2 regions of the Pectobacterium versatile genome follow, and region 2 is predicted to be linked to the other one. Evidence: predicted binding sites of a transcription regulator. Region 2 holds the regulator's gene; the other holds the start of a gene.
The links. The regulator LexA, encoded in region 2, represses DNA repair genes until DNA is damaged. The targets are predictions, from matches to a motif close to TNCTGTATGTACATACAGNA.

Region 1: the regulator LexA is predicted to act here: its motif matches at 6,650-6,669, upstream of rmuC (DNA recombination protein RmuC).

Annotation. Positions count from the first base shown of each region.
Region 1 covers NZ_CP034276.1:237,181-246,271, reverse strand. The annotation lists gene tatD (3'-5' ssDNA/RNA exonuclease TatD) at 1-52, opposite strand, end outside; gene tatC (Sec-independent protein translocase subunit TatC) at 131-883, opposite strand; gene tatB (Sec-independent protein translocase protein TatB) at 887-1,483, opposite strand; gene tatA (Sec-independent protein translocase subunit TatA) at 1,487-1,747, opposite strand; gene ubiB (ubiquinone biosynthesis regulatory protein kinase UbiB) at 1,830-3,470, opposite strand; gene ubiJ (ubiquinone biosynthesis protein UbiJ) at 3,467-4,090, opposite strand; gene ubiE (bifunctional demethylmenaquinone methyltransferase/2-methoxy-6-polyprenyl-1,4-benzoquinol methylase UbiE) at 4,103-4,858, opposite strand; gene rmuC (DNA recombination protein RmuC) at 5,046-6,605, opposite strand; gene argH (argininosuccinate lyase) at 6,825-8,198, opposite strand; gene argB (acetylglutamate kinase) at 8,261-9,034, opposite strand; gene argC (N-acetyl-gamma-glutamyl-phosphate reductase) at 9,072-9,091, opposite strand, start outside.
Region 2 covers NZ_CP034276.1:710,553-719,643, forward strand. The annotation lists gene ubiA (4-hydroxybenzoate octaprenyltransferase) at 1-607, shown strand, start outside; gene plsB (glycerol-3-phosphate 1-O-acyltransferase PlsB) at 749-3,262, opposite strand; gene EIP93_RS03280 (diacylglycerol kinase) at 3,391-3,756, shown strand; gene lexA (transcriptional repressor LexA) at 3,867-4,475, shown strand; gene EIP93_RS03290 (CsbD family protein) at 4,938-5,147, shown strand; gene zur (zinc uptake transcriptional repressor Zur) at 5,203-5,712, opposite strand; gene EIP93_RS03300 (pirin family protein) at 5,851-6,549, opposite strand; gene EIP93_RS03305 (LysR family transcriptional regulator) at 6,663-7,559, shown strand; gene EIP93_RS03310 (glutathione S-transferase family protein) at 7,657-8,652, opposite strand; gene EIP93_RS03315 (DoxX family protein) at 8,761-9,091, opposite strand, start outside.

The sequences.
Region 1 (9,091 bases), 470 kb from region 2:
CCCGATCTTTTTCAAACTGAGAACTGGTTAGGTTGACACCGATATCAAACATGACTCTCACTCTGGCGAATAAAAAATAAGACCTCTCAAAGAGAGGTCATTTTACCGTCCTGCCGCAGGGAACCGTTAGTTACGGCGATGGCTCTTCCGCTTCAGCTCGTCGGCCTTTGCCAACATAAAACCGCGCGAAAAATACACCGATTTCAAACAGCAGATACATCGGAACCGCCAGTAGCGTCTGTGAGAAAACGTCCGGCGGCGTCAGCAGCATCCCGACAACGAATGCGCCCACCAAAATATAAGGGCGTTTCTTCTTCAGGTCTTCTGGCGTCACCACACCACTCCAGCAGAGCAGCACGATGGCAACGGGCACCTCAAACGATATGCCGAACGCCATGAACAGCGCCATAACAAAATCGAGGTAGTTATTGATGTCTGTCGCAATCAATACGCCAACCGGCGCGGTTTTCGCAAAAAAACCAAACGCCAGCGGGAACACCACAAAATACGCGAACGCCATGCCCGAATAAAACAGCAGACTGCTGGAAACCAGCAACGGCATCATTAAGCGACGCTCGTGTTTATACAAGGCTGGAGCCACAAATGCCCACACCTGATACAGCACCAGCGGCGCAGCGACAAATACTGAGACAATCATCGTCAGCTTTATCGGCGTAAAGAAAGGTGAGGCGACATCGGTCGCGATCATGCTGGCACCCGCAGGCAATTGCTCAATGAGCGGAGCAGAAACCAGTTGATAAATGTCGTTGGCAAAGAACACCAGCGCAATAAATACCGCCAGCACACAGATAATGCTGTTCAGTAGCCGCTTGCGTAGCTCAATCAGGTGGCTAATTAGCGGTTGAGTCTCTTCATTGGCCATAAACTAACGACTATCACTCGGTTGGCGGGCAGAAACAGCAGAAAACTGGGCCTGCTCAGGTTTGACATTATCGTTGCCGACAGCGTCAGCACTTGCGGCGTTGCGATCATCATGGTGGTGTTCAGCAGCAGAGCTTTCAGGTTTAGGCTGGCTGGCTGCAGGACGTGGACGTACAGCGGTTTCCGCTTCAATAACCCCATCATAGGCCGCTTCGGGATCGCTCAGCGGAATGTTGTGCTGCGGTTCCACCGTTGCACGATGACCCTCTGGCGTTTGGTGCCCATCTACCTTTTGCGGCGACACTGTCTCGGTATAGCCGCGTTTCATCGCTTCTGCCGCTTCTTTAAGTTCATCCATTGAGGCTTTCAACTCAGGCGACAGATTCTGCAAACTGGCTTTTTCGACTTTCTTCAGGCTTTCCTGAAACTCCTGGAGTTTCAGCTCCTGCGACAGTTCATTCTGAACCGTAGACGCCAGCGAACGCAGCGTCCTGATCCAGCTTGCCACCGTTCTGACTGCCACAGGCAAACGCTCCGGCCCGAGAACAATCAGGCCGAGAACCATCACCAATAGCAATTCACCAAAACCGATATCGAACACAGATTACACCTGCTCTTTATGCTGGCTCTTCGTTTCGCCCGGCTTGACGTCTGATTGGTTGTCAGCGATAGACTTGGTAGAGAAATCGGCATCTGGCTGCGTTTTGTCTGCGCTAGTGGACGGTTGATCGTCACCCATCGCTTTCTTAAAACCTTTGATGGATGCACCCAGATCCGAACCCAGCGTTCTCAGCTTGTTGGTTCCGAACAGTAAGATGACGATGACTGCGATAATCAACAGGTTCCAGAGACTAATACCACCCATAACATTTACCTCTTTTCGAAAAGGGGAACGACAGAATTCTCGTTATTATATCGGGTAATTCTGGCGTGCATCATGATCTGCTTCAACGAGTTCGACGCCAACCGATAATCCAGGCAACAATTCCTGCGGCCATCAATCCCGAGGGAACCATATCGGCTTCAACACGGCTGATCAGTAACAACGTACCACTGATTAGCAGCGTTGCGCCAATACCCAAAAGATATCGTGACTGTCCTTGACGAGACTGCCGCGTCTTTAACTCATAGGCCAGCTTATCGACGCTTTGCTTTAACATCTTATGCTGACGTAGCCCGTCATAAAACAGCTCAGGGACTTCCGGCAATTTTTCAGCCCAGAACGGCGCCTTTTCTTTGAGCGCACGGAAAACCGCAGGCAAACCGACCTGTTGTTTCAGCCAGTTTTCCAGAAACGGCTTGGCGGTTTTCCACAGATCGAGCTGCGGATAAAGCTGCCGACCCACGCCTTCAACATACAGCAGCGTTTTTTGCAGCAGCACTAACTGCGGCTGGACTTCCATATTGAAGCGACGCGCCGTATTAAACAAATTCAATAATACATGACCGAACGAAATTTCCGCCAACGGCTTCTCGAAGATCGGCTCACAGACCGTACGAATAGCAAACTCAAAATCTGCAACATTCGTGTCCGCAGGCACCCAGCCCGAATCCACATGCAGTTCGGCAACTTTGCGATAATCACGGTTGAAGAAGGCAATGAAATTCTCAGCCAGATAGCGCTTATCTTCTTTGTTCAACGAACCGACGATACCGCAATCAATACCGATGTATTGCGGGTCCTCCGGGTGCTCATAGCTGATAAAGATATTGCCGGGATGCATATCTGCGTGGAAGAAACTGTCGCGGAACACCTGCGTGAAGAAAACCTGAACGCCGCGTTCTGCCAGTAACTTCATATCCGTGCCATTAGCTTTCAGCGTGTCGACATCAGAAACAGGAATACCGTAGATTCGCTCCATCACCAACATGCTTTCGCTGCAATAATCCGAATAAACTTCCGGCACATACAGCATCGGGCTATTCTCAAAATTACGCCGCAGTTGGATAGCGTTTGCCGCTTCTCGCAGCAAGTTCAGCTCATCAAGCAGCGTTTTTTCATATTCCAGCACCACTTCGCGCGGACGCAGGCGGCGACCATCTGGCAACAGGTGAGGCAACCACCCCGCCAGGCGTTTCATCAGGCGCATATCCGCCTTGATGACAGGCAAAATATCCGGGCGAATGACCTTGATAACGATCTCTTTTCCGGTACTTTTCAGGCAGGCGGTATGCACTTGCGCAATTGAGGCAGAGGCCAGCGGTTTAATATCAAAATCGTCAAACCACTCTTCAAGAGGGATTCCGCCCATCGACAGCTCAATCTGTTCGCGTGCCAGTTTTCCATCAAACGGCTCAACCTTATCCTGCAACATCGCCAGTTGATCGGCGATAGCCGGTGGGAACAGATCGCGGCGTGTAGACATCATTTGTCCGAACTTAATCCACACGGGCCCCAGTTCCTGAAGCGCCAAACGCAGGCGTTCCCCTAAAGGCTTATTGCGGTGACGATTGGGTAACCAGAACAACAGATGACGACCCGCACGTAGCGGCAGCGTCAGTCGCATTTTAGGAATAAGCTCGTCCAGACCATAGCTCAACAGCACACGCACAATGCTGTAAAGGCGGCGTAATTCACTGGGCGTCATCGTAAAGCCTCCAGCTTCGCCAGCCGTTCGGACAACGTATCGGCGGATTTATCCAGCGCAACAATTTCCTCATGGAACCAGGCGTTTTCCAGTTTTCCCGGGGCCAGTCGCCATTCTTCCGTTAGCGTCTCAGACAAGAAATGTTGCTGCTGATGTAATGAGCGTCTCAGGAAACTCAGGGTTTTCTGTGCCGTTTGGGTAAGCCCCTGAGCAACAATATCGCCCAGATAGGGGGACAACCACTCCGCCGGATCGAACTCCGCCAGATCAACCAGCACGATGAACTGTTGAACAACTTGAATATCGCCTTCTATCACCAGCTCGCCGCTGCGCATCAGCGACGATAGCTGCTGACGATCGCGTAATTTCATCAGAACCGGAACGCGTGTTTTCAGGCAGCAATCCGCAGGCTCGCCCCATTGGCTGATCACATCCAGCCGCTGTTCGTTAAACACCAGCACCAAGGGCACATCCAGTTCAGCCAACTCGATCTGAAGTGTTTTCCCCTGCAAGCGCTGGCGTGCAGACTTCATGCTACGATCGCAAGAAACTGTATCGTGAAAAAGCAGCTGATTCAGCGCGGTTTCCAGCGTAGCGGTCAGAAAAGACGTTATCAGCATTGGCGTTTCCAATCAGAATTTAAACCCACGATGCAGCGCAACGATTCCACCGGTGAGGTTGAAATAGTTAACACTGTCAAAACCGGCATCGACCATCATCCCTTTCAGCGTTTCCTGATCGGGGTGCATGCGGATAGATTCCGCCAGATAGCGGTAGCTCCCAGCATCACTCGCCACGGCTTCGCCAATCCTCGGCAGGATATGGAATGAATAAGCATCATAAACGGTGCTCAGTTGTTTAATGATCGGCTTGGAAAACTCCAGCACCAGCAACCGACCACCTGGCTTCAGCACGCGGTACATTGAGCGCAGCGCTTTGTTTTTGTCCGTCACGTTGCGCAGACCAAAGGAGATAGTAATGCAGTCGAAGAAGTCATCAGGGAACGGCAGCGCTTCAGCATTGGCCTGCACGTAGTTGATGTTGTCGATAATGCCTTTATTACGCAGTTTTTCGCGGCCCACTTTCAGCATTGATGCGTTGATGTCCGCCAGAATGACCTCACCACCTTCGCCAACCATACGGGAGAATTTGGCAGTTAAATCTCCTGTTCCTCCGGCAAGATCCAGAACACGCTGGTTACGTCGTACCCCACTACATTCGATAGTGAAACGCTTCCAGACACGGTGGATACCAAAGGACATCAGGTCATTCATCAAGTCATACTTTGCTGCTACAGAATGAAAAACCTCAGCCACCATGACTTCTTTTTCATCCCTGGCGACAGTCCGAAAACCAAAGTCGGCCGTTTTCTCCTGCTCACTTGCCATCTTATCCGCCTACTATTTCAGTCAAATTTCGGGTCTACCCATTTATGGTGAGAGTGTACCAGACCCGTATAAAAACCCCACTGCACTAATTTCGCATAGCCTGGAGCCAAGCCCGCGAAATCCATACCTATTTATATCCGTCATACTTCAAGCTGCTTGTGCGTTGGCTTCACGCAACTCGAATTATTTAGGATAGGTTACGAGTCGCTAAGGGGGATTCCCCTTCTTCGCCCTCCGTTTCCACGGTTGGTGAAACAGCGTCGGGTGCTACGGAATCCGGTAATTCATCGCGTTCAGCGTGCTCATGGGCCGTTGCTTTTTCTGCTAATGACGGGCTGATCGTGCGTTTAATTTCTACGCCCAGCGCACGGAACCCCTCAGCCTGGCCAATAAGGTTACCACGCCCAGAGGAAAGTTTATTCATCGCCTGACGATAAGTGCCCTGCGCTTTATCCAGACTCTGCCCCAGCGCTTCCATGTCGTCTACGAACAACCGCAGCTTATCGTACAGCCGCGACGCTTTTTCAGCGATCTGCTGTGCATTGCGGCTCTGTTGTTCATAGCGCCATAAATTATTGATGGTGCGTAATGCCACCAGCAGCGTGGTCGGGCTGACCAGCATAATATTGTGCTTTAACGCCTCGTTGATCAATTCGGGCTGGCGATCGATAGCGACCAGAAAGGCAGGTTCGACCGGAATAAACATCAGCACATAATCTAGCGAACGCAGACCCGGAAGCTGCTGATAATCTTTGCTGCTCAACTGCCGAATATGGCTGCGAACCGAGAGCAAATGTTCGTTCAGCGCCACACTCCGCTCTGCATCATCGTCACTATTAAAATAGCGCTCGTAGGCCACCAGCGACATTTTGGCATCGATCACAACATCTTTGCCCTGCGGTAAACGCACGATGACATCCGGTTGCAGGCGGCTATTTGTGCCTGTTTGCACGCTAACCTGAGTTTGATACTCGTAGCCTTCACGCAGGCCGGAGGCTTCGAGCACGCGGCTTAACACCACCTCGCCCCAGTTACCCTGCGTCTTATTGTCGCCTTTCAGTGCTTTCGTCAGATTGATAGCTTCATGTGCCATCTGCGCGTTCAGTTGTTGCAGATTGCGGATTTCATGCGCCAACGTGTGACGCTCGCGCGCTTCCGCACCAAAGCTTTCCTGCACCTGACGGCGGAAACCATCAAGCTGCTCACGCAGCGGCATCAGCAGCTTATCCAGACTCTGTTTATTTTGTTCATCCACTTTGCGGCCGCTATGTTCAAAAATCCGGTTCGCCAGATTCTCAAACTGCGTCGTCAACCGCTGTTCGCTGTTTGCCAGCAGACGCTGCTTTTCTTCCGCCGCCATACGGGTTTCTTCCAGCCGAATGGTGACTTCCCGCAGCTCCGCTTCCTGCGAGCTGTTGATTTCACGCAGCGTTCGCAGTTCCTGATTTAACTGCACACATTCCTCGCGGAGTTCAGCAAGCTGTTGCAGCTTTTCATGGCTGGCAGAGAGTTGAGCGTGAACCGTGCGCAGCTCTAGCTCATTTTGCCGTAGCCGCTGTTCGTCCTGCTGTTTTGCCTGCTGCTGTTCGCTGAGTGACTGCTGAGCCTGCTGCAATGTCTGCGCCAGCAACTGCTGTTCGGTGTCATGCCGCGACAACTTCTGCTGATGAATCAGGCTGGCAATTAACCACCCGACCAATAGCCCGACCGCACTGCCGCCCAGACCATAAAATATGCTGATATCCACTTTGCCTCCGCAGGCCTTTCACGCTGTCGGTCAAGGTAAAATGATACTGTATGGATGTCCAGAAACAATTCTGGTGGGGAAGACGCTGAGCAGAAAAATGCGAGCCGCATTCCATATGAACATGGATAGATGATAATTTGCAGAAGAATCAGATCGGTAACGCAGAAATCCCCCAACGCGAAACACCACGTTGGGGGAACTGAAACAGAAGAGGGCAACTTAGGCTAAGTGCTGCTTCGCATCACTAATCGCTTTGGCAACCTGCTGCGGTGATACGCCACCTTGTGCCGCACGCTTATCCAGACAGGATTGTAGCGCCAGAATCGGGTACACATCCTCGCCAATCACGGCGCTGAATTTTTGCAGATCGGCCAGCGGCAACGCTTCCAATGCTTTGCCCTGACGAATGGCTTCAACTACCGCTTCGCCCACGATATGGTGCGCTTCACGGAACGGAACGCCTTTCGCGACCAGGTAATCCGCCAGCTCTGTCGAGTTCGCGTAGCCTTGCTCGGCCGCTTCTTTACAGCGCGGACGCTTAACCTGAATGCCTTCCAGCACCAGACCCGCCATCATCAGGCAATCGTGCCAGGTATCCAGTGCGTCAAACAGCCCTTCTTTGTCTTCCTGCATATCTTTGTTATACGCCAGCGGTAGGCCTTTAAGCGTCATCATCATGCCGGTCAACGCGCCCTGTACGCGACCGCATTTACCGCGAATCAGCTCCAGTGCATCCGGGTTTTTCTTCTGTGGCATCAGGGAAGAACCGGATGTCACACGGTCAGACAGCTCAACGAACGCCGCTTCACCGCTGTTGAAGAAGATCAGATCTTCGGCAAAACGCGACAGGTGGATCATGCCGATCGAAGCATCAGACAGCAGTTCCAGTACATGATCGCGATCGGAAACCGTATCCAGACTGTTACGCGTGGCCGAGGCAAATCCCAGCCAGCCCGCCAGTTGCTCACGGTCGATCGGATAAGCCGTTCCTGCCAGCGCACCGCAGCCCAGTGGACTGACATCCAGACGCTTCAGCGTATCTTCCAGACGACTTTCATCACGCGCCAGCATTTCATGGTAGGCCAGACACCAGTGCGCAAACGTCACCGGCTGTGCGCGCTGTAGGTGGGTGTAACCCGGCATAACCGCATCCTGATTGGCTTCCGCCGTCGTAACCAGTGCCTGACGCAGCTGGCGTACCGACAGCAGCAGTTCAGCAATCTGCGCCTTGCACCACAGTTTCAGATCCGTCGCGACCTGATCGTTACGGCTACGACCGGTATGCAGCTTTTTACCTAAATCGCCGACTTTCTCAATCAGACGCAGTTCAACCCAGCTGTGAATGTCTTCTGCATCGCTTTGCAGGATCATCTCAGGATCGGCCTGTACCTCAACCAGCAGCGCATTCAGCGCCTGTTCCAGCTGTTGCTGTTCCTGCTCGCTAAGCACATTTACCGTCACCAGCGCTTTCGACCAGCCGATCGAGCCAACGATGTCCTGTTCCGCCAGACGGTAATCAAACCGCAGTGAGTCATTAAACTGTTTAAAACGCTGATCTGCTGCCTGACTAAACCGACCGCCCCACAAAGCCATAACCCTTACTCCCAAAAATATAATTCACGTTGGTATCGCATCATGCCATACCCAGAAACGACTTACGCCAGAATACGCGTGCCAATCGCTACGCCGTTGAACAGCGCAGGTAGCTGCTCAACATGACGCCAGCTGGCGATATCAACCGGACGACCCAGCGCACGAGCGGCATCCAGCGCGGCGTTGACCTTAACAATCATGCCGTCGGTAATAATGCCCTGAGCGATCAGCTGCTCGGCTTTCCCTGCCGTCATTTCGGCAATACGCTGGCCTTTACCATCCAGAATGCCACTAACGTCAGACAGCAGGATTAAATCCGCACCCAGCGTTTGCGCCAGTGCCGTCGCCGCTTGGTCAGCGTTGACGTTCATCAGGTCGCCCTGTGCCGTAATGCCGATGGAGCTAACAACAGGCAGATAGCCCGCAGACAGCAGCGTGTTCAGCAGCGCAGGCGATCCCGCTTCTGCCTTACCCACAAAGCCCAAAGACTCATCTAACTGCGTGACCGTCGTGCTGCCGCCATCGCCCAGACACAAGCCGACCGCGTTGATGTCATGCTTCTTCGCCCATGACAGCAGCGTCTTGTTGGCGGAACCCGCCAGCGCACCGGTGATGATATCAATCTGATCGGCAGGCGTGACGCGCAGGCCGTTTTTCTTCACGACGGGCAGCGACAGTTTCTTCATCAGGTCATCCACCAGACAGCCGCCGCCGTGCACAATCACCAGCGGACGCTGGTGTTCCTGACGGTAAGCTACCAGCGCAGTGAACAGACGTTCCAGCGCTTCTTCGCTATCCAGTAAAACGCCACCTAATTTGATAATTAACGGATTCATTATGCTTCGCGCCTCGAAATGTCGGGACCAGTAGTGATTAAATTAACGATTGGGTTT
Region 2 (9,091 bases):
GCCTAGCGGTGAGGTGAGTGAGCGAGCGGCCAAAGTGCTGTTTGTCGTGCTGGTCTTGCTGGCGTTTGGTCTGGTGCTGACGCTGAATAAGATGACGATCTGGCTGTCCGTTGCGGGGCTGGTTCTGGCATGGGTCTATCCGTTTATGAAACGGGTCAGCCATCTTCCTCAGTTTGTGCTGGGCGCGGCGTTTGGCTGGTCAATCCCGATGGCTTACGCGGCGGTAAGTGAAAGCCTACCGGTAACCTGTTGGATGATGTTTTTGGCATATATTTGCTGGACGGTTGCCTACGATACCCAATATGCAATGGTGGATCGTGATGACGATCTGAAGATCGGCGTGAAATCCACCGCGATCCTATTTGGCCGTTTTGACAATATCATCATTGGGTTACTGCAGTTTAGTATGCTGGCATTGCTGTTGGCTTTGGGAATCATCACCGGATTAGGAATGCCATACTATATTTCGCTGCTGGTGGCTGCGGGGATGTTTGTTTATCAGCAAATCCTGACTGCTGGGCGCGAACGCGATGCCTGTTTCAAAGCCTTTCACAATAATAAATACGCAGGTATGGCAATATTTATTGGCGTGCTGTTTGGCCTGTAGGTCGAACCGACAGAGACAAAAAAGCAGCGATTTCTCGCTGCTTTTTTTATGGTGGAATGCTCAGAGATGTTTGTCATGCCAAACGCCTCCACGGATTGATGGCGGTGTGTTATCCGCCATTCTCCCGTAACTCCTGTCCGGCTACGCCTGCTTTGTCTCTTCCACTTTTTCTGCTGTCGGATCATTGGTTTCTATCTGACCGTCGGTTTCCAACTGATTGTCGGCTTCCATTTCAGCAGATGAGCTGGCGCTTTCGATAGTTAACCGAACTTCCGGGGTGATCAGATCGCCGAGGATATTGTAGATTGCCACGATATCGCCTTGCGCCGTTTCCGCACTGTCGGTGATATATCCTTCTGTACGTAAGGTGGCGACCAGCGTTGAGAACACCGCTTTATCAAAGAATTCCGGCGCATTAATGCCGTGTAGAACGGACAGGCGCTGCGCCATGTTCCGGCTTTCTTTCTCCAGCGTTCCACGGTTGATTGCTGGGTTCGCGCACAGCAAGGACAGCGTGATCGCATAGCGTTGCAGCGTTTCACGCACGCCTGCTGACAGCAGTTGCAGCGTACGGATGCGTGGCGGATTGATAGCTAACTGACCGTCGCGGCTACATAGCAGCTCTTGTCGAATCAGTTCGTTAGCCAACGTTTCCAGCACGCTTGGCAACTGCTCTTTGGAATAGTGCAGGAACAGCTCGGCTTGCAGCAGCGGATAGACCAGCGTGATCTGGCGCACGACTTCGTCAAGCGTAATCCGGCGATGATGGATGACGATGCTGGCGATCAGTGATGGCAAGACCAACAGATGCTGGATGTTATTGCGATAGTACGTCATCAGTACCGCCTGCTCGCGCGGCAGAATGATGATATCGCCAATGCTATCCTTTTCTACTTCAAACTTGTTCATACCCAGCGCGTGTTCCAGCAGTTCATCCGCTGTCTTCTTCGGTGCCGTAATATCTTTATGATAAGGCACCTGGCGCAGCAACTGCAGATAGCAATCCAGCTGCTCGTGCATTTGTTCGCGCGTCAGTGAACGCTGGCGCGAGGCTAATAAGGCCGTAGAGCACAGGTTCATCGCGTTTGCTGCCGCAGAATTGTTGATGCGCACCATGATATCCATAGAGATATCCTGCACCGTCGGCGTTAGCCAGCTTGGACGCTGTGCCTCGATGGGATCAATCGCGTCACGCCATTGCGGTACATGTTGGTTCAGATAGGTTGTCAGCGGGAGCGGTTCGCCGAAGTTCACATAACCCTGACCCAAATTACGCAGTTTGCGCAAACCGCGCACCATCTGCATAAAGCCTTCTTTTTCCTTCACCGCACCGCGCAGCTCTTTCGCATAGGTGCCGACTTCCATCACATGTTCGTAGCCGACATAAATCGGTACCAGCGTGATAGGGCGCGTACCGCCTCTGAGCATGGCTTGGATGGTCATCGCCAGCGTGCCGGTTTTCGGCTCTAACAGACGGCCCGTGCGTGAACGTCCGCCTTCCATGAAGTATTCAACCGAATAACCGCGGGCAAACAGCTCACCCAGATATTCACGGAAAATCGTGGAATAGAGCTTGTTGCCTTTGAAGGTACGGCGAATAAAGAACGCACCAAGACGGCGGAAGATCGGTCCTGCTGGCCAGAAATTAAGGTTGATGCCTGCGGCGATGTGCGGCGGCACTAAACCTTGATGGTACAGGACGTAGGACAGTAGCAGATAATCCATGTGGCTGCGATGGCAGGGCACATAGACAATGCCGTGACCATCCTGCGCCAGTTGGCGAACGCGTTCGGCGTTGTGGACGTTAATCCCCTGATAAAGGCGGTTCCATGTCCAGCTTAATACGCGATCCGACAGACGCACGGCCTCGTAGGAGAAATCGGCGGCGATTTCTTCCATCAGCGCAATCGCATTCTGCTGCGCTTTCTCATGAGAAATCTTCTTACTGCGCGCCTCATCGTCGACGGCTTTCTTGATCGCTTTGGAATCCAGCAGCTTGTTAAATAGCTCCTGACGCACCGGCAAGCGCGGTCCAACCGCCGCCAAACGCTGGCGGGAGAAATGCATACGTGCGACACGCGCCAGTTTGTGGGCTATGGTTTTGTCAGTGCCGTGCTCGGTCGCCATATAGCGTAGCGACACCGGGCTGGAGAAGCGGACAAAACTGTCGCGGCCTAGCCACAGGACGGCGAAGAATTTCTCGATACCGTTGAGCAACCGCAGGTGTGGTGCGGCCTGAGAGTGGCCTTCCCGACCCGGAGAGCGCCCAAACATCACGGAAACCGGCACCATCTGTACGTCTAAATCTGGATTGGCACGATGCAGGTCCAGATAGTCGTGGAACAGCTTGACGGATTTCTGCTTGGGAACGTAATAGCGGAAGACGCGCGGCCCGTCATTAATAAAGACGTGGCTAGGAAGTTCGACGCCATTGAATTCGAACGATAGCGAAGGATCGGGTAGCCCCAATGCCAGGCATTTCGCACGTAGCGTCAAGAGATCCGCCTGAGAGTTATAAGGCAGAACATAGAGTATAGGACGTGAGGGATCTAACCCCAACTCGACCACTGGATCTGCGGGAATAACTTTGCTTTTTACCAGCAATTTCAGTGGGAGATTCAATAATTTATAGTAAATTTTACGCCAACCTGACATAACAACGTGGAGCCTCTTGTTAGCAATGCGCCGCAAGGATACCAGAAACTGCGCTGGAGATCTGTGGTGATGAGACAACGTAGGTGCGTTAAAATGCGAATTATTTAGCGTATAAATATGGAGGATAAATGAATAAAGCAACGGGGATGACCCGGATTATTAAGGCGACCGGTTATTCCTTTAAGGGGCTGAAGCAGGCGTGGCAGCATGAGGCTGCGTTTCGTCAGGAAACGATACTGACCCTTGTCGGCGTGATTATCGCGTGTTTACTGCCGGTTACGCTGGTTGAAAAACTGCTGCTGATTGGGTCTGTGGTACTGATTATGCTGTTTGAGTTGGCTAATAGCGCCATTGAAGCGGTCGTCGATCGCATTGGTCTTGAGCACCACGAATTATCCGGTCGAGCGAAAGATATTGGGTCGGCCGCTGTCTTTGTTGCCATCTTGTTAGCTGCTGTCGTCTGGGGCAGCATCCTCTGGCAACATTTTGCCTGACGGCGCGCATAAATGAGTAAAAGTCAGGGGCTTTGCCGATATCGTCATTCCCAATTGTGCCTTACCTGTATATACTCACAGCAAGACTGTATAAACAACCAGGGGGCGGAATGAAAGTATTAACAGCAAGGCAGCAGCAGGTTTATGACCTGATCCGCGATCATATTGCGCAAACCGGAATGCCGCCAACGCGTGCGGAAATTGCTCAACAACTGGGGTTTCGCTCTCCTAATGCGGCTGAAGAACATCTGAAAGCGCTGGCCCGTAAAGGCGTGATTGAAATTGTATCGGGCGCTTCTCGTGGTATTCGTCTACTGATGGAAGAAGAGACGGGTATTCCTCTGGTTGGTCGCGTGGCCGCAGGTGAACCTCTGCTGGCACAGGAACACATCGAGTGTCGCTATCAGGTTGACCCTGCGATGTTCAAACCTAGCGCTGATTTTTTGCTGCGGGTGAGCGGCATGTCAATGAAAAATATCGGTATTATGGATGGTGATTTGCTGGCCGTGCATAAAACAGAAGATGTGCGCAATGGTCAGATTGTCGTCGCGCGTATTGACGATGAAGTGACGGTGAAACGCTTGAAGAAGCAGGGTAATACGGTACACCTCCTCGCTGAAAATGAAGAGTTTGCCCCTATTGTTGTCGATCTGCGTCAGCAAAGTTTTTCGATAGAAGGCTTAGCGGTTGGCGTGATTCGTAACAGCGACTGGAGCTAACCATTCGCAGAGATGCACTGCTCGTCTATCTGGGTCAGTGCATCATGTTCTGTATTCATCGTTTAGCGTTCTAATCTGCTGGTCATATATATTTAGTTACATTTCGCGCGCATTTTCTACGATCCCCATTACCCTTCTGTTTTTTCACTGCTTTTTGCGGTGATTTTCCCTTTCTCAACGTTCATGTTAGTCACAGATTCCTAATTTTTTATATTAGGTGAAATATTCGACTATAATTTTTATCAAGGTAAGCATTTTTATCTTGATTGATCGTTTGCCGATTGATCATTAGCCATCACATGTAGATAGCCCGGTAATCAAGGGAGACAGTGGCGAAGAGCACCGTCATGGTTCACAGAGTTATGATGCTGCTTACTGAATAAATCTATTTATCTGAAACTGACGCATAAGTCGGTAGTCACGATTTTTTATGCGCAATTCACCTAAGGTACGGAGATTCTTATGAATAAAGACCAAGCCAGCGGTAACTGGAAACAGTTTAAAGGTAAAGCGAAAGAGCAATGGGGCAAATTAACGGATGACGATCTGACGGTCATCGAAGGTAAACGTGACCAACTTGTGGGGAGAATCCAGGAGCGTTACGGGTACGCAAAAGAAGCGGCAGAGAAAGAAGTGAAACACTGGGAAGAGCACCACAAATATCACTGGTAGCTATCACTGGTAACAAAGGTGATGTCTCTCCACAGAGAAAACGATAGCCCTTGGGCTATCGTTTTTTAATGGGAACAGTATGGTCGTGATCGCAATGATCCGGCTGTTTGCATGATGCAACTTCCTGACAGCCTCCGCACAACCCGTGTGCTTCCACTACGCTGTGACGCAGCGTAAACCCTGACTGCTGGGCCAGACTACGCAGCGTTTCTTCCACACCTTCTGTTTGACGTTCTGTGACTTGCCCGCAGCGGTCGCAGATGAAAAGGGCAGACGTGTGGCTGTGGTCTTCGATATGGTGACACAGCACGTAGCTGTTGTTTGATTCGACGCGATGAATAAAGCCTTGTTCCAGCAAAAAATCCAGCGCGCGATAGACAGTCGGCGGTTTCGCCTGAGGTTCTGAAACGCGTAGCAGGTCCAGCAGGTCATAAGCGCTGATAGCACCAGACTGCTGTGCCATAAGGCGTAAAACCTCTAACCGCTGTGGTGTGAGACGCACAGCGCGCTGCTGACAAATCTGTTCAGCCTGGGCAAGAAGTTTGTCCTGTTTGGTTGAATCCATTGTCATATCACCCTGACGCATTGAGGAACAAGACGGATATCTTACCACGACTGAATAAAAACGCCGAACTGGCGGCGTTTTCCTGCGAAAACAGCTCCCTGAAAAAACAACTCTCTGTAAAAACAATGGACAGAAGCGCTACACAACCAGATCGATGAGCAGCGCCCGCAAAGGCGACTCTGCTTGTAGCGTCAACGCCGTTTCTTCCTTAATGAAGGCTCCGTCGCCGCAGTGCAGTGTTTCACTGTTCTGGCCGCCTTTTACCGCCATCGAGCCGTGAATCAGTTGGAGATATGCCTGATTCCCCTGTAGCGCGATCGTGCTTTGCTCATTCTGCTGGAGGTCGACATGATGAACCCAAACCTGCTGGCGCAGTTGCAGGCTATGGTGTTCACCTTCCGGTGAGGCAAGCAGAGTATGGTTGGCTGAATTCAACCCCATGCGCTGCAACGGGCTGTTCTCTCGGGTCTGGCAGGCATTCAGCCATAATTGCAGACGCGTCAGCGGCTTAGTGGCGCTGGTATTATGTTCGCTATAGCTGACGTTTGGCTGAGTAGCGAGCAGCAACACATCTCCGGCTTTAGCCTGAATGTGGCAACCGTTGCTGTCGCGGTATTCCGCTTCGCCCTGAAGAATGATGTTCAGAATATCAACCCGTGGGTAGGTTCGCGGCTGGAATGATGCCCCCGGAGCCAAGACTTCCTGATTGAGCACGCGCAGAGACGCGTAGCCCAGCAACTGTGGGTCAAAATAGTGACCAAAAGAAAAGGTATAGCGCGCCTGCAACCAGCCATAGTCAGCCTGGCCGCATTGTCCCGCTGCTCTTCGTGTGATCATAATTGTTATCCCCCCAGAGAATTATTTATTAAACCGATAGTAATTGTGTGGACGTTGGATTGTTAGCTAGTTAATCTGGTCGGTATATTCAAAATTCCTGAATGAGTACGAAGATGGCGAGAGAACGAGCACTGACGCTGGAAGCCTTGAGGGTGATGGATGCGATCGATCGTCGTGGCAGCTTTGCCGCTGCGGCAGACGAGCTGGGTAGGGTGCCTTCGGCGCTGAGCTATACCATGCAGAAATTGGAAGAAGAGTTAGATGTGGTGCTGTTCGATCGTTCCGGGCATCGTACTAAATTCACAAATGTTGGGCGGATGCTGCTGGAACGCGGACGCATTCTGTTGGAGGCTGCGGATAAGCTCACGACGGACGCAGAAGCACTGGCACGCGGTTGGGAAACGCACCTGACGATTGTGACGGAAGCGCTCATTCCGACTCAGCGAATTTTCCCATTAATCGATAAACTGGCGCTTAAAGCAAATACGCAGGTATCGATTCTGACTGAAGTGCTGGCTGGGGCGTGGGAGCGCCTTGAGCAAGGGCGCGCCGATATTGTGATTGCGCCGGACATGCATTTTCGCGCGTCTTCTGAAATGAATACCCGCAAGCTGTACACGATGAATAACGTTTATGTCGCCAGCCCGGAACATCCTATTCATCAGGAGCCTGAACCGCTGTCGGATGCAACCCGGGTGAAATACCGTGGGATTGCGATGGCGGATACCGCGCGTGAACGACCAGTACTGACCGTACAACTGTTGGATAAACAGCAGCGTCTGACGGTGAGTTCGCTGGATGATAAACGGCGTGCGCTGTTGGCTGGGTTAGGCGTCGCGACCATGCCGTATCAGATGGTTGCGCAAGATATTGCCGAAGGGCGTTTACTGGTGGTTGGCCCAGAGCATCAGATGGAAAGCCAGATTATTATGGCGTGGCGGCGAGACAGCATGGGCGAGGCGAAATCCTGGTTTCTGCGTGAGATTCCAAAACTATTGAACCAGCCTTAAATCCCGCGCTTTTTGCGGCAAGGTGTGGCTCCACACCTTGCCGCACTATTTCACTAGTTTACTACTTCACTACTGCTTAGCGAAAATCGGCAAAACCCTAGTATAAATCGACAAATGTCTTATCGCGCTGATGAGGCTGGTTCAGATCTTGCTCTGGGCCCAGCGAAATCACGCCATGCGGATTAATCGTGCCGTGGCTACAATAGTAGTGGTGACGAATATGTGCCATATCGACGGTATCGGCGATGCCGGGCATCTGATAAATATCACGCAGAAAACCGAACAGATTGGGATAATCGCTCAGGCGATATTTATCGCATTTAAAATGCGTGTGATAGACCGGATCGAAACGGATCAACGTCGTCCACAGCCGCAGGTCGGCTTCGGTTAATTGCTCACCTGTCAGATAGCGTTGTTTTGCCAGAATGCTTTCCAGATCGGAGAGCGCGGCAAAAACGGTTGTGGCGGATTCATCATAGGCTGACTGGCTTGTCGCAAAACCGGCTTTATACACACCGTTGTTGACCTTGTCATAAATCCAGCCGTTCAATTCGTCAATCTGAGCGCGTAGCGCTTCCGGGTAATAATCTCCCGCGGTTGCCCCCACGCCATCAAAAGCGCTGTTCAGCATGCGGATGATATCGGCGGATTCGTTACTGACAATGGTGTGCTGCTCGGTATCCCACAGGACAGGCACGGTCACCCGACCGCTGTAGTCTGGCATTGCGTGCAGGTAGAGCTGGTAGAGGAATTCGTGCTGATAGAGTGAGTCACCCGTCGCCGCTTCAAAATCGGTACCGAACGTCCAGCCGTGATCGAGCATGAGCGGATGAACGACCGAAACGGTGATGTGATCCGTTAACCCTTTCAACTGCCGCATGAGCAGCGTGCGGTGTGCCCACGGGCAGGCGAGCGAAACATAGAGATGATAACGGCCGGACTGGGCAGGAAAGCCACCTTTACCGGTGAGGCCGGGTGAGCCATCAGGCGTTACCCAGTTGCGGAATGCAGATTCTGAACGCTTAAAATGGCCGCCGGTAGATTTGGTTTCATACCAGGTATCGTGCCATACGCCGTCAACCAGTTGTCCCATAAATCCTCCCGTTAGTGAGTGATGATAAAACAACGGCAAGCCTTGTATGCTTGCCGTCTCATTCGTTATTCGACTATTAAGTGTAGTACAGGCCGGAAAAGGCTCGTCTTACCACTTTTTGCCCAGCAGGCGGTCGATACTGAATGCGCCTGGGCCAGTGACAGCCAGCAGGAGGTAGCCGCCAGCGATGGTCAGGTTTTTCATGAACATCAGTTGGTTCATGCCTTCCGCAAAGTTAGAGTGGAAAATCAATGCAGTCAGCAGAGTAAAGCCGGCAGTGAACAGCGCGACGGTACGTGTCAGCAGGCCGAACAGAACCGCCAGGCCACCACCCAGTTCCAGCAGAATGGTCAGCGGCAGCAGGAAGGTCGGTACGCCCATCGCCTGCATGTATTGTTGTGTGCCCGCATAGGCATCACCCAGCTTACCGTAACCTGCA